3 regions of the Arthrobacter ginsengisoli genome follow, and region 3 is predicted to be linked to each of the others. Evidence: riboswitches for the same ligand, from Rfam matches in the RefSeq annotation. Region 3 holds a riboswitch; each other region holds the start of a gene.
What was found. A riboswitch is a leader RNA that binds a small molecule or an ion and turns the genes downstream of it on or off. The one in region 3 is predicted to bind thiamine pyrophosphate.
Positions count from the first base shown of each region.

Region 1: another riboswitch for thiamine pyrophosphate. It lies ahead of thiC (phosphomethylpyrimidine synthase ThiC); the one in region 3 lies ahead of J2X01_RS13955 (ECF transporter S component).
Region 2: another riboswitch for thiamine pyrophosphate. It lies ahead of J2X01_RS01905 (bifunctional hydroxymethylpyrimidine kinase/phosphomethylpyrimidine kinase); the one in region 3 lies ahead of J2X01_RS13955 (ECF transporter S component).

Region 1 covers NZ_JAVDVQ010000016.1:59,147-63,730, reverse strand. Annotated here, with positions in the region: gene J2X01_RS16245 (hypothetical protein) at 106-543, opposite strand; gene J2X01_RS16240 (VOC family protein) at 627-1,502, opposite strand; gene J2X01_RS16235 (amidohydrolase family protein) at 1,575-2,687, opposite strand; TPP riboswitch at 2,765-2,872, shown strand; gene thiC (phosphomethylpyrimidine synthase ThiC) at 2,868-4,584, shown strand, end outside.
Region 2 covers NZ_JAVDVQ010000001.1:406,742-411,325, forward strand. Annotated here, with positions in the region: gene obgE (GTPase ObgE) at 1-297, opposite strand, end outside; gene rpmA (50S ribosomal protein L27) at 415-678, opposite strand; gene rplU (50S ribosomal protein L21) at 740-1,048, opposite strand; gene J2X01_RS01905 (bifunctional hydroxymethylpyrimidine kinase/phosphomethylpyrimidine kinase) at 1,402-3,009, opposite strand; TPP riboswitch at 3,001-3,098, opposite strand; gene J2X01_RS01910 (Rne/Rng family ribonuclease) at 3,203-4,584, opposite strand, start outside.
Region 3 covers NZ_JAVDVQ010000011.1:124,309-128,892, reverse strand. Annotated here, with positions in the region: gene J2X01_RS13965 (DUF4235 domain-containing protein) at 1-261, opposite strand, end outside; gene J2X01_RS13960 (heme-degrading domain-containing protein) at 322-870, opposite strand; TPP riboswitch at 1,051-1,194, shown strand; gene J2X01_RS13955 (ECF transporter S component) at 1,260-1,892, shown strand; gene J2X01_RS13950 (ABC transporter ATP-binding protein) at 1,892-3,529, shown strand; gene J2X01_RS13945 (energy-coupling factor transporter transmembrane component T family protein) at 3,526-4,329, shown strand; gene J2X01_RS13940 (UDP-N-acetylglucosamine 1-carboxyvinyltransferase) at 4,426-4,584, shown strand, end outside.

The sequences.
Region 1 (4,584 bases), on a different contig from region 3:
AACGCGGAGAGAGGGGCCACGCAGATCGAGTACCTGTTTATTGTGCCAGATCAGCGGCGGGATATCGACTTGACACCCGCAACCGGTCGATTTTGGGGCTGTGGATCAGGAAGTCCAGACGTAGAGGCCGGACTTGCTGTCGGGATCGACGCCGGCGGCCAGTTCCGCGAGCTGCCGGACGTAGCGGGCGGCCTGCTCGGCACCGAAGGGCATGTCCTCTTCAGCCGCCCAGCTGTCGGCGACGTCGGCCAGGACGTCGCCTTCGCCTTCGGTCTCGTAGCTGAGCAGCTCGGCAAGGGCGCGGACCATCGCCGGCGGGACGCCCAGCAGGGAGTCGCTGGCCACATCGACCATCGCGAGTTCATAGTCGGCGCCCGAGGCGTGGACGGCCGTGCCGGCCAGGTCGCCCAGGCGCTCGACTTCGAAGTCGCTGATATCCGCGATCCGGACGGCCCCGGCAGCCGCGGCGGCCCCGCCGTCGAGGGCGGTGGCGCGCTTGAGGGCTTCATCGTGGGTGGAAACAAAGACTTCGGTGAATCCCATGGAGCTCATCCTTAGATGTCTGGCGGCGCTGGGCCGCTGATTTCGGCGTCGCCCCAGCCTAACCGGTCCAGCCCGGCGGACTCTCAGCGGACGGCGACACGGATCCGGTTGCGCCACGGATCCTCGAAGCGCAGTTCGGCTCCGGTGTGGTGGGACTGCACACCGGCAATCTTGAGGCGGTCGGCGAGGGCCCCGACGTCGTCACCGGAGGGTACCTCGATCAGCACCTCGCCCAGCCCCAGGGTGTCGCGGCGGGGACCGGCGCCACGGCTGTTCCAGACGTTCATGGCCATGTGGTGGTGGTAGCCGCCGGCCGAGACGAACAGGGCCTGTCCGTGCCAGCCCGCCGTCCTTTCGAACCCGAGGGTTCCGACGTAGAAGTCCTGGGCGGACTGGACGTCGCCGACCTGCAGGTGGACGTGGCCGATGCCGGCCTCCGCCTGGTGCTGCCCGCGCACGGATTCCTCGGTCAGGAACTGCTCGAGGTAGCGCTGCGGCGGCAGGGCCAGGCTGTCCATCACCACGTTCTTGCCGTCCCAGGACCAGGCATCGCGGGGACGGTCCCAGTAGAGCTCGATCCCGTTGCCCTCCGGATCGGTGAAGTAGAAGGCTTCGCTGACGAGGTGGTCGGCGCTGCCGCTGAAGGACTGCGGCTCATACTGCGCCGCGCTGGCGACGGTGGCGGCAAGGGAGGTCTGGTCGTCGAACAGCAGGGCCGTGTGGAAGAGGCCGGCCTCACCGCGGGAGGGGACGCTCAGGCCGGGCGCCGGTGCCAGATGGACCAGGGGCTTCTGCTTGCGGCCCAGGTAGAGTCCGCCGTCCTGCTCGGTCACAATATCGAGGCCGAGGGCGCGCTGGTAATAGTCCGTCATGATCTTCATGTCGCCGACCTTGAGCATCACGGTGCCCATGGTGAGTTCGGCGGGAAGAAGATCCTGGGTGCTGTTTCCTGCAGTCATGTGATCGCTCCGGTACTAAGGTCGGCCACCGCCCGTCGATGACCTTTATGTATCTCTAAATTACTTGAAGCTTCAATTTATTCCTAACCGGGTCGGATCGTCCCGGCGGACCAGTTCTCCGCGCAACACGATGTGCCGGAGGTCCCGCAGGGTGGCCAGATTGCTGCGCGGGTCTTCGGCGCAGACCAGGACGTCCGCGCTGGCACCTTCCGTTATGCCGTCCGCCCCGAGCCAGGCGCGGGCGGCCCAGGTGCCGGCGTCGAGGGCGGACGTGGCCGGGAGCCCGGCGGCGTGCAGCGACTGGAGCTCGTCGACGATGCGTCCGTGCCTGATGACGCTGCCGGCGTCCGTTCCGGCGTAGATGGTGACGCCGGCGTCGAAGGCTGCCAGGACGCGTTCCGCCCGGCGCTCCCAGAGTGAGCGCATATGCGACGCGTACCTGGGGAACTTCGCCTCCGCCTGCGCGGCGATGGCGGGGAAGGTGGCGATGTTGATGAGCGTAGGCACAATCGGCACACCCTGCTCGACGAAACGCTCCAGATGCCGCGGGAGCAGGCCGGTTGCGTGCTCGATGCAGTCGATGCCGGCATCGAGCATGTCGTCCAGCGTGTCTTCGGCGAAGCAGTGGGCCGTGACCCGGGCGCCTTCGTCGTGGGCGGCCTGGACAGCGTCTTTGAGCGTGCCGGCCGGGAAGCTGGCGGCGAGGTCGCCGGCGTCACGGTCGATCCAGTCCCCCACAAGTTTGACCCAGCCGTCGCCGGCCCGTGCCTGCTTACGCACGGCCTCCACCAGGTTCCCGGGCTCCACCTCGACGGCGAAGCCCCGGAGGTACCGCCGGGTCCTGGCGATATGCCGGCCTGAGCGGATGATGCGCGGCAGGTCCGCCCGTTGCCGGATCCAGCGGGTGTCGTGCACGGCGCCGGCGTCCCGGACCAGGAGGGTTCCGGCGTCGCGGTCGGTCAGGGCCTGTTCTTCCGCCAGCTGCTCGGTGACGTCACCTCCGGGGCCGAGCCCGATATGGCAGTGCGCGTCGACCAGCCCGGGGATGACCCACCCGGCCAGGACGAGGTCCGGCGCGGCGGCCGGACGGTCGAAGGTCAGCAGTCCGTCCACGGACCAGAGCCCGCGGCGTTCCTGGTCGGGTCCGGTGAGAATGGGGCCACTGAACTCGAAGATGCCGGTCATGGCTTACAGCCTAAACCGCGGCCGGACCGGGCGCCGTCACACACCGCGGCCCTCCGGACGGCGTGTGGTAGCTTCGTCTACGACCACACGGGTGCCCCTGCAGGGGCTGAGATCGGGCTATGGCAGCCTGCGACCGTTGAACCTGTCCGGGTAATGCCGGCGAAGGAAGTGAGTATTTTCGTGAATACGCAACTAACACAGCACAGCCCTGTCCAAAATGAGTCAGTCCACAACGAGTCTGCAGCCACCACGCAGTCGCTGAAGTCCCATTCGCTGGCCTTCACCACGGACCCGGACCATGGCATCCGCGTCCCGGTGACCGAGATTGCCCTGGAACCCTCACCGGGCGGCGTTGGGAACCCACCCTTCCGGGTCTACCGCACGGCCGGCCCGGGCAGCGATCCGGTCCGCGGGCTGGATCCGTACCGGGCGCCCTGGATTGAGGCCAGGGCGGACACCGAAACCTACGCCGGCCGGGAACGGGAGCTGCTCGATGACGGCAGGTCGGCGGTGCGCCGGGGCGCGGCGTCGGCCGAGTGGAGGGGCGACCGGCCGGTGCCGCGCCGCGCGGTCGACGGCCGGACGGTCACGCAGATGCGCTACGCACGGGACGGGGTCATCACCCGGGAGATGCGGTTCGTGGCGCTGCGCGAGAACTGCGACGTCGAACTGGTCCGCTCCGAAGTGGCCGCGGGCCGCGCCATCATCCCCAGCAACGTCAACCACCCCGAATCCGAGCCGATGATCATCGGCAAGGCGTTCCTGGTAAAGATCAACGCCAACATCGGCAACTCGGCCGTGACCAGTTCCATCGCGGAGGAGGTCGACAAGCTCCAGTGGGCCACCCAATGGGGTGCGGACACGGTGATGGACCTCTCCACCGGGGACGACATCCACACCACTCGCGAATGGATCATCCGCAACTCCCCGGTCCCCATCGGCACGGTCCCGATCTACCAGGCGCTGGAGAAGGTCAACGGCGAGGCCAACGCCCTCACCTGGGAAGTCTTCCGGGACACGGTGATTGAGCAGTGCGAGCAGGGCGTGGACTACATGACCATCCACGCCGGGGTGCTGTTGCGCTATGTGCCGCTGACGGTCGACCGGGTCACGGGCATCGTGTCCCGCGGCGGGGCGATCATGGCCGGCTGGTGCCTGGCCCACCACCAGGAGAACTTCCTCTACACCCACTTCGACGAGCTCTGCGAAATCTTCGCCCGCTACGACGTCGCGTTCTCGCTCGGTGACGGCCTGCGGCCCGGTGCCACCGCAGACGCCAACGACGCGGCGCAGTTCGCCGAACTGGACACCCTGGCCGAGCTGACACAGCGGGCCTGGGGGTTCGATGTCCAGGTCATGGTGGAGGGTCCGGGCCATGTGCCGTTCCACCTCGTCCGGGAAAACGTGGAACGCCAGCAGGAACTCTGCAAAGGCGCCCCGTTCTACACGCTGGGGCCGCTGGTGACCGATATTGCCCCGGGCTATGACCACATCACCTCCGCAATCGGCGCCACCGAGATCGCCCGCTACGGCACCGCCATGCTTTGCTACGTGACGCCCAAGGAACACCTTGGGCTGCCCAACAAGGACGATGTGAAGACCGGCGTCATCACCTACAAGATCGCCGCCCACGCCGCCGATCTGGCCAAGGGCCACCCCGGCGCGCATGAACGCGACGATGCGCTGTCCAAGGCACGATTTGAGTTCCGCTGGCGGGACCAGTTCGGGCTGTCCCTGGACCCGGTGACGGCGGAAGCCTTCCACGATGAGACGCTTCCCGCGGAGCCGGCCAAGACCGCCCACTTCTGCTCGATGTGCGGGCCCAAGTTCTGCTCCATGCGGATCAGCCAGGACATCCGGGACGAATACGGGTCCGCGGACCCGGAGTCCGCGCTGG
Region 2 (4,584 bases), on a different contig from region 3:
GGACTTGACCACGGTGCCCTCGGGAACCGGCAGGATCAGTGTTTCGCCGTGCTTGCCGGCGCGCCAGTCGCCCATGCCCGGGCCGCCGTTGGTGGCGTGCCGGTGCGGGGCGTGGTGGTAGTCGAGCAGGGTGGTGGTCTGGGGGTCCACGCGCAGGATGACGTCGCCGCCGTTGCCGCCGTTGCCGCCGTCCGGACCGCCGAGCGGCTTGAACTTCTCGCGGTGGACGGAGACACAACCGTGGCCGCCGGTACCGCCGGATACATGCAGTACTACCCGGTCTACAAAGCTGGCCACGTGGATCTCCTCAGTGCTGTTCCCCGGGCGTGCAAAGACGCCCAAGATGATTGTAATGCGGTTAAAACACCGGTGGAGCGGACCTAATGGCCCGCCCCACCGATTTAAGACTTGGTGTTACTCTGCAGCTGCAGCAGCCACGATGTTCACGACGCGACGACCGCGGCGGGTGCCGAACTCGACAGCGCCGGGGGTCAGGGCGAACAGGGTGTCGTCGCCGCCGCGGCCAACGCCGGCGCCCGGGTGGAAGTGGGTGCCACGCTGGCGGACGATGATCTCGCCTGCGGAAACTACCTGGCCGCCGAAGCGCTTGACGCCGAGGTACTGGGCGTTCGAGTCACGACCGTTGCGAGTGGAACTCGCGCCTTTTTTATGTGCCATTTGGAAATGCCTGCCTTAAAATTCTGGGGAATCTGCTGAAAACCTGAACAGTAACGAGTAGTTACTTGATACCGGTGATCTTGACCTTGGTCAATTCCTGACGGTGACCCTGGCGCTTCTTGTAGCCGGTCTTGTTCTTGAACTTCTGGATGACGATCTTGGGACCGCGAAGGTCCTCAAGGATCTCAGCCGTAACCTTTACCTTGGCCAGGTCCGAAGCTGCAGACGTGACCTTGTCACCATCCACCAGGAGCAGTGCGGGCAACTCAAAGGTGCTGCCGGCTCCACCGGGGACGCGGTTCAGGGTAACGAAGTCTCCAACGGAAACCTTCTCTTGGCGGCCGCCTGCGCGGACAATCGCGTACACCACTGGGGAACTCACTTCTCTCGACGTTTATTACTAGATTTGCGTGCGGAACCTGGGTCCAAAGTTTCTGGTCCGGCTCACGCTGTGCCTCTACGCCGGTGGATTCCCCGGGGGAACCCATGAGCTATCCCGTGGACAATCGCACTCGAAATCAAGTGGAGCGTCCTCAAGGTCATAACCCAAGTGTTGGCGTAAGCACCGAAGATCTAGACTACGCTAATTTTGCCTTCGGCCGCAAATGAGGCTGGTTCCGACGTGAAGAACGTGGTAGTCACAACTCTGTATGGACAGAGCCCGCTGTAACGACTTCCGGAACCGTGCCCACCTATCGTACAGGCTCCCCCCGGCTCCCGCGGTCAGGCGTGCAGCCGCGGCGCGTCGAAGAATTCGACCTCGTAGCGGGCGGACTGCCGGAAGGCCAGCGTCATGGCGTCCCGTTCGCCCGCCGACGCCGCCCGCGCCGCAGCGTCGGTATAGGCGACGGCCTGCCGGGTGGCGGCGGCGAATTCCGCATCCGCGTAGGTGCGCAGCCACACCGCATAAGGGTGCGCGTCCGGGGCGCCGGCGGCGAGGAACTGCCCGTGCAGGGTCTCCCCCACCTCGGCATAGAGCCAGAAGCACGGCAGCACAGCGGCCACGAGCACCCCGTAGCTGCCGGAGACCGAGGCGGCAAGCAGATGGTCCACGTAGGACTTGGTGACCGGCCCCAGCGTTCCGTCGGCCGTCCGGGTGCTCAGCCAGGTCCGGTGCAGCTCCGACTCGACTTCGAGGCAGTTCTGGGCGGACCGGGCCCAGAAGAGCTGCTCGGCCTCCGTGGGCGCGATGGCGGCGGCGCGGGCCAGGACCCGGGAATAGCCGTTTAAGTACATCGCGTCCTGGGCGAGGTAGTAGGCGAACTCCTTCTCCGGCAGCGACCCGTCCGCCAGGGCCTTGATGAAGTCCAGGCCGTGGATCGCTTCGAGGTCGGCGGTTGCCGCGTCCCGGAGCGCGGCGGCGAAGGCGCCCTCGGCGGGGACGCGGCTGGTTTGGCCATGCTCCTGGGTGTGCTGCTGGACGTGGTGGAAATGATGGACCGGGCCGTTGCCGGTGCCGACGTCGAGCCGGTCCGAGGCGCGGAGGGCCTCCCGCAGCCAGGGTTTGACCTCGCGCAGCGCAGCCTCCCAGTCCCCGGCTCCGGTTTGTCCCATGAGTCTGGCCTGCACCGTGGCGATCGCCGAGGACAGCGAACAGCCGGTGCCGTGGCTGTTGCGGGTGGGCACCCGCTCCCCCGGCACCACCACGAGGTCCTGGGCCAGGAGCCCGACGGTGTTGACCAGCGCATCCGGGCAGCCGCCGTCATTGCTGCGGTCACCGGGGTTTCCGGTGCCGCTGCCGCCGTCGAGGTGGCCGCCCTTTACCAGGACCGTGGTGCCGGTGAGGGCGGCGAGCCGCTTGCCCTGTTCCAGCGCCCCGGCCCAGTTTCCGGCGACGGGCTCGTTGAGCAGGATCGCGAGCTCGGCGAGGTTGGGTGTGATCAGGTCCGCGAACGGCAACAGCGTGTGCAGTGCATCGGCTGCGGCCTCCCGCAGCAGCCGGTCGCCGCTCGTGGACACCATCACGGGATCCAGGACCACGACGCCGGGCCGGGCCTTTTCGAGCCAGCCGCGGACGGCGTCAATCACTGAGGCCTCCCCCAGCATCCCGATCTTGACGGCGTCGATGCTGATGTCCTGGCTGAGGGCGTCGAGCTGGGCGGTCAGGAAGGACGCCGGCGGGACGTGCACGGCACTGACGCCGCGGGTGTTCTGGGCGGTCAGGGCGGTGATGGCCGCCATGCCGTAGCCGCCGTGCGCGGCAATGCTCTTGAGGTCGGCCTGGATGCCTGCGCCGCCGGAGGGATCGGAGCCGGCAATCGCCAGCACCCTGGGGATCCGGGAGGCGGAAGCGGCAGGGACAGGCGGAAGAAACGATGAGGCGATGGTCATGGGAGACATCCCTTCGCCGGTGCTAACCGGACAGGTTCAACGGGTCTGGATCTCAGCCGGCCCGATGCGCGGCACCCCGTGTCAGGTAACAGCCTAGCCCGATCCCTTAACGCAACCGCGGGCACGGCCCGAAACTGCCCGTATTGCTACGCAGTCCGGACCGCACCCGCGGCCTGGTTGAACTGTTCCCGCGTTAGAGCTCCGAGGCCGGAACGCCGACGCCGAGGATGATCGGCTCGCTCGCGGCAGGCTTGGCGGCCGGCTGTGCCGCCGGGACCTTGGCCTCGTGCACTGACACGGGCGCGGCGTGCGGGGTTTCCCGCCGCTGTTCCACCGAGGTCTCGTTGGCTGCACCCTGGGCGCGGCTGGCACTCCGGTTGCGGCGGCCGCGGCGGGCACGCGAGGTGCCAGCCTCGGTGTCCGCCTCGGTCTGGGAACCCGGCGCCTGGACGCGTCCCGGGCCGGTTCCGCCGGTGCGCGCCGGAGCGACCGCCGCCGTCCGGGCGGCCGGGGCGGCGGCCGCCGTTGCCGCCGGTTCCTGGGCTGCTGCCGGGGCTGCGGGTTCCGGGGCGGCCTCGGCTTCACCCAGGTGGGCGAACGCCTCGGTCAGCAGGTCCAGGGTGAGCGCGGGTGTGCTCGCCTGGTCGGGGTGCTCGACGAACGGCAGGGCGACCTGCTCGCCGCCGAACGTCAGCACGGCGGCGGGGCGTCCGGCTGCTTCCTCCGTTGCGGCCAGCTCGACGGCTGCCTCGACAGCGGCATGGCGGGTCGCGGCGTCGGCAGCGGTGGCTGCCTCGCCGTCGTGCAGGTGCGCGGCGTGCGCCGCTGCGGCGATATTCGCCAGCGCGGCGCGGGTTGCCTCGGCCTTGGCGTGGCGCTCGGCCTCGGTGGGCTCGGGGTGGACTGCCGCCGGGACGGACTGCTCCTCCGCACCCTGGCCGCCCCGGCCGCGGCGGCGGCTCTTGCGTTCGACCCGGGCGGCGGGCTGGTGCTCGGTCCGCGGGATGTGGTGCTCGGCGGCCACCACGTTGGCGCGGCGGTGCTCCACCGGCTCGTCGTGGGTGACGATGCCGCGGCCGGCGCAGGTTTCGCACTGTTCGCCGAAGACTTCCAGCAGCCCGGTGCCCATCCGCTTGCGCGTCATCTGCACGAGGCCCAGCGACGTCACTTCCGCAACCTGGTGCTTGGTCCGGTCCCGGCCCAGGCACTCGACCATGCGGCGCAGCACAAGGTCGCGGTTGGATTCGAGCACCATGTCGATGAAGTCGATGACGATGATGCCGCCGATGTCGCGGAGCCGGAGCTGCCGGACGACCTCCTCGGCGGCTTCGAGGTTGTTCTTGGTGACGGTTTCCTCAAGGTTTCCGCCGCTGCCGGTGAACTTGCCGGTGTTGACGTCCACCACGGTCATGGCTTCGGTACGGTCGATCACGAGGGAGCCGCCGGAGGGCAGGAAGACCTTCCGGTCCAGGGCCTTGTGGATCTGCTCGTCGATGCGCCAGGCCGCGAAAATGTCCGTGTCCTTGGTCCACTTCTCCAGCCGGCCCACGAGGTCGGGCGCCACGTAGGTGACGT
Region 3 (4,584 bases):
GACGATGTCCTGGGACTTGGCGTAACGCGTGATCGCGCGCTGGGTGCCGCGGTTGGCGAGGACCTGGATGATGGCATTGACGGAAGCCGAGATCAGCGCGAAGGTCAGGGCCGAGCGCAGCGTGGTGGGCACATCGTCGTCGTCGCCCTTGGGCGGCCTGGTGCCCGTGGATTTCTCCCAGACCGTGTCAACGACTTTGGTGCCGACATAGCCGGCGAGCAGGCTGACGCCGGTGCCGAGCAGTTTGATGAGAATGTTCATTCTTCGGACTCCTTGCGGGAGGAACAGGGCTGCCCCTAGCCTAGCGCCCGACAGGCTGGCCTAGCGTCCCGGCGTCCCGGGGCGGCCGAGGATTTCGGAGAGGGCTTCCACCACCAGCTCATGGTCGGCTTTTTGCGGCAACCCCGATACCGTGACGGTGGCTACCATGCCGGTCCCGCGCACGTAGATGGGGAAGGCGCCGCCGTGGGCGGCAAACTCTGTCTGGTCGAACCAGGCGTTGTCCTCGATCCGCCCGCCGGCAGCCCGGGCACGAAGGCCCACCAGTAGCGACGGGACTTCGTAGCGCACGGCCGTGCGCTGTTTGGCCCTGATCCAGCGTTCGTTGTCCGGGGTGGCGCCCGCCAGCGCCGCGTGGAAGAGCACCTGCTCACCTTTGGTGATGTCGATGGCAATCGGGTGGGAGCGCTGCCTGCCGAGTTCGACCAGGCGGAGGCCGAGGTCCAGGGCGTCGTCCTTGCTGAAAGACGGGAACTGCAGCTCGTCGATTTCAGCCAGGATGCGGCCGATGAGCGCCGCCAGGGATCCGTGCGGCTGCTCGTCGGCGGAGTCCGGGTCGTAGCCGGGGGAAGGCGCTGCTGAATCGGTCAAGGTTTTCGGCTTCCGTTAGTCGGCCGCCGGGAGGCGGCGTCCGGTGTTCCCATTGCCTAGCCGACTCTACCAAGCAGTGCGTTCTCCGGTCACCGGCTCCGCAGCCCGCGGATTGTGACGGCTGCCCCGGAAATCACGGCCTGACAGGTGTAAACTGGGCCACGCCCATAAGGGCGATATTAAATACGACAGGGGAGCGCCGCCGTCGGGCATCACCGGAGGAATCCGGGGAAACCGCAGGTGGGCGCTGAGAGTGCGGACAGCCGCAGACCCTCGAACCTGATCCGGTTAGTACCGGCGCAAGGGAGTCGAGTTCTCAGAGGGCCCGGAGTGGCGGCGGAAGCCGCGGACCCGGGGCACTCTCCCCTCCTGTTCCTCAGGAGGACGACATGACTGATACATCTGCACGGCAGACGCTCACCGGACGCAGCTACAACTGGCGTGTGGTGGACATAGTGGTGGCCGCGTTGATCGCGGTGGCCGGTGGCGTGATCTTCTGGGCCTGGTCCCAGGGCGCCAACCTCATTTCCGCCCCGGTCAACGCGTTCTATCCGCCGTTGACCGGGCTCTATGCCGGCGGCTGGATGATTCCGGCGGTGCTGGGCATGCTCATCATCCGCAAGCCGGGCGCCGCGCTGTTCTGCGAAACCGTGGCAGCTACCGGTGAGCTGATCATGGGCTCGCAGTACGGCACCACGGTGCTCATTTCCGGCGTTCTGCAGGGCCTTGGCGCCGAACTGGTCTTCGCCGCGTTCATGTACAAGAAGTTCAACCTGCCTGTATCGCTGCTGGCCGGGGCTGGTGCAGGACTGTTCTGCGGGCTGAATGATTCGTTCCTGCCGTGGGGCTGGAACATCGCGTACGCCGGCGGCGACAAGTTGGCGTACATCATCTTCACCGCCATCTCGGGCGCCGTGATCGCCGGCGGACTGTCCTGGCTCGCCACCCGGGGCCTGGCCAGGACCGGGGTGCTGAGTTCCTTCGCCTCCCGCAAGGCGGCCACGGAGCCCGTTTTCTCCTGATGCCCGCCGACCACGGAGTGCGCCCAGCCACGGTCACCGCGCGGGGCTGGGGCTGGCGGCACGCCGGCAGGCCCAGGCCCGCCGTCAGCGGCTTGGACCTGGACATCCGGCCCGGGGAGCGGGTCCTGCTGCTGGGCCCCTCCGGCGCCGGTAAGTCCACGCTGCTTCATGCCCTCGCCGGGGTGCTCGGCGACAGCTCCGCCGGGGCCGCTGGCAGTGCACCGGCGGACGCCGAGGACGCGGACGAGACGGGCAGCCTGCTGATCGACGGCGCCCCGCCCCGGGCCCAGCGCGGCCGGGCCGGACTGATGCAGCAGGACCCGGAGACCCAGGTGGTGCTCTCGCGCCTGGGCGACGACGTCGCCTTCGGCGCCGAAAACCTGACCGTGCCCCCGGCTGACATCTGGATGCGGGTGGCCGAAGCGCTGGAGGACGTCGGGCTGGGCAGGCTGCCGCTGGACCACCCGACGTCGTCGCTCTCCGGGGGCCAAAAGCAGCGGCTGGCGCTCGCCGGCATCCTGGCGATGCGCCCGGGGTTGATCCTGCTCGACGAACCCACCGCCAACCTGGACCCGGCCGGTGTCCTGGAAGTCCGCGACGCGGTCGGCCGCTGCCTGGCCAAGACCGGGGCCACCCTGGTGGTGGTGGAGCACAGGGTCTCCATCTGGAAGGACCTCGTGGACCGGATTGTGGTGCTGCAGCCCGGATCGGCCACGCACTCGGCCGTGCTGATCGATGGGCCGCCGGACCGGGTTTTGGCTCAGGCACGGGACATGCTCACCGCGGCCGGGGTCTGGGTTCCCGGGTACGTGCCGCAGACCCGGCCCCGGGGCACCCGGACCGGCACCCCGGCCGCCGGCCCCGGCGGTGCCGCATCTGCGGGGCAGCTGCTCTTGGCGGCTGAGGACCTGGCCGTGTCACGCGAACGGCCGCGGCGGGCGGGACTCCGCGGAGGTTTCCGCCCGGTCCCGCCGGAGCCCGTGCAGTCCGCCATCACCGCCCAGGTCCGCGCCGGGGAGGCGCTGACCATCACGGGCCCCAACGGCTCGGGGAAGTCCACTTTCGCGCTGACCCTCGCCGGCCTGCTCGCACCGGTATCCGGCCGGGTTTCCGCCACCCTGGACCTCAGCGCCGGCGCCGGAATCGATCCCTACAAGTGGAAGGCGCAACAGCTGATCGCCAGGATCGGGACCGTCTTCCAGGAACCCGAGCACCAGTTCGTCACCGGCCGGGTGCTCGACGAACTGATGTTCGGGCCCCGGCACCTGGGCCGCGGCGGGGACCGCGTGGACGAACTGCTGGAGCGGCTTCGGCTGACGGAGCTGGTGGATGCCAACCCCTACACGCTCTCCGGCGGGGAAAAGCGGCGCCTGTCGGTCGCGACTGTCCTCGCCGCCCATCCCCGCGTGCTCGTCCTGGACGAACCCACTTTCGGCCAGGACGCCAACACCTGGGCCGAACTCGCCTCGTTCCTCTCCGAACTGCTCGACGACGGCACCGCCGTCGTGTCCGTGACGCACGATGCCGAATTCAGCCAGGTCCTTGGCGGCACCGAGCTGAGCCTCCGGGCCCCCGAACACCGGGAACCGGAAGGTCTGGAACCGGGCCGCGAAGAAGGGAAGATCAAGGCATCATGAGGCAGGAACTGACCTTGCGCGGCAACCATGCCGTGCTGACCCGGGCCAACCCGCTGGCGAAGTTTGCCGCCGTTATGCTCGTCACGATGGTCTTGGCGCTGTCCATCGACTGGGTGTCCGCCTCGGTGGCGCTGACCTTCGAACTGGCGCTGCTTCCGCTGGCCGGGCTGACCGTCGGCTTGCTCTGGCAGCGCGGCTGGCCGCTGATCCTGGCCGCGGCGCTGGGCGGCTGGAGCACCACGATCCTGGCGCCGGACAGCGGCAGTATCCTGCTCGACGCCCGGATCTGGTCGATCAGCGAGGGATCCCTCGAACTCGGCCTGGGCTTTATGCTCCGCGGCCTGGCCATCGCGCTGCCGGCCGTATTGCTGATGAGCTGCACCGACCCCACGGATCTGGCGGACGCCCTCGCGCAGAAGGCGAAACTGCCGCACCGCTTCGTCCTCGGGACACTGGCCGCGATGCGGCTGGTGGGGCTGATGGCCGAAGAATGGCAGACCATCGGGATGGCGCGCCGCGCCCGCGGCGTGGGCTCGCACGGGAATCCCCTGCAGCGGCTGCGCGCCACCCTGGGTCAGAGCTTTGGGCTGCTGGTGCAGGCCGTCCGGCGCGCCTCCAGGCTCGCCGTCACCATGGAGGCCCGGGGCTTCGGCGACGCACCACGGACCTGGGCCCGGAAGTCGGCCTTCAGCGGACTGGATGCGTGGGTCTTCCTGGGCGGGCTGCTGATTGCGGGCGCCGCCGTCGCCTCGGCCCTGGCGGCGGGGACCTGGAATATGGTCTTCCTCGCGCGGCAGTAGCGCGGGTTATCGCACGGCGCGGGTATTCCTGTGAGACTGGCGGCACTCCGGCGGAAATGTCGGGGGTTAATAACTCATGCGTGATATTTTCGTCGGATGACTCAAGAGACTGCTGAACACGTTGGCGCCCTGCTCCGCGCCGCCCGCGGCGAGAAGGGCTGGACCCAGGGGCGGCTCGCTGCCGAGCTGGGAACCAGCCAGAGTGCCATTGCCCGAATGGAGCAGGGCAAGCAGAACCTGAGCCTGAAGATGATC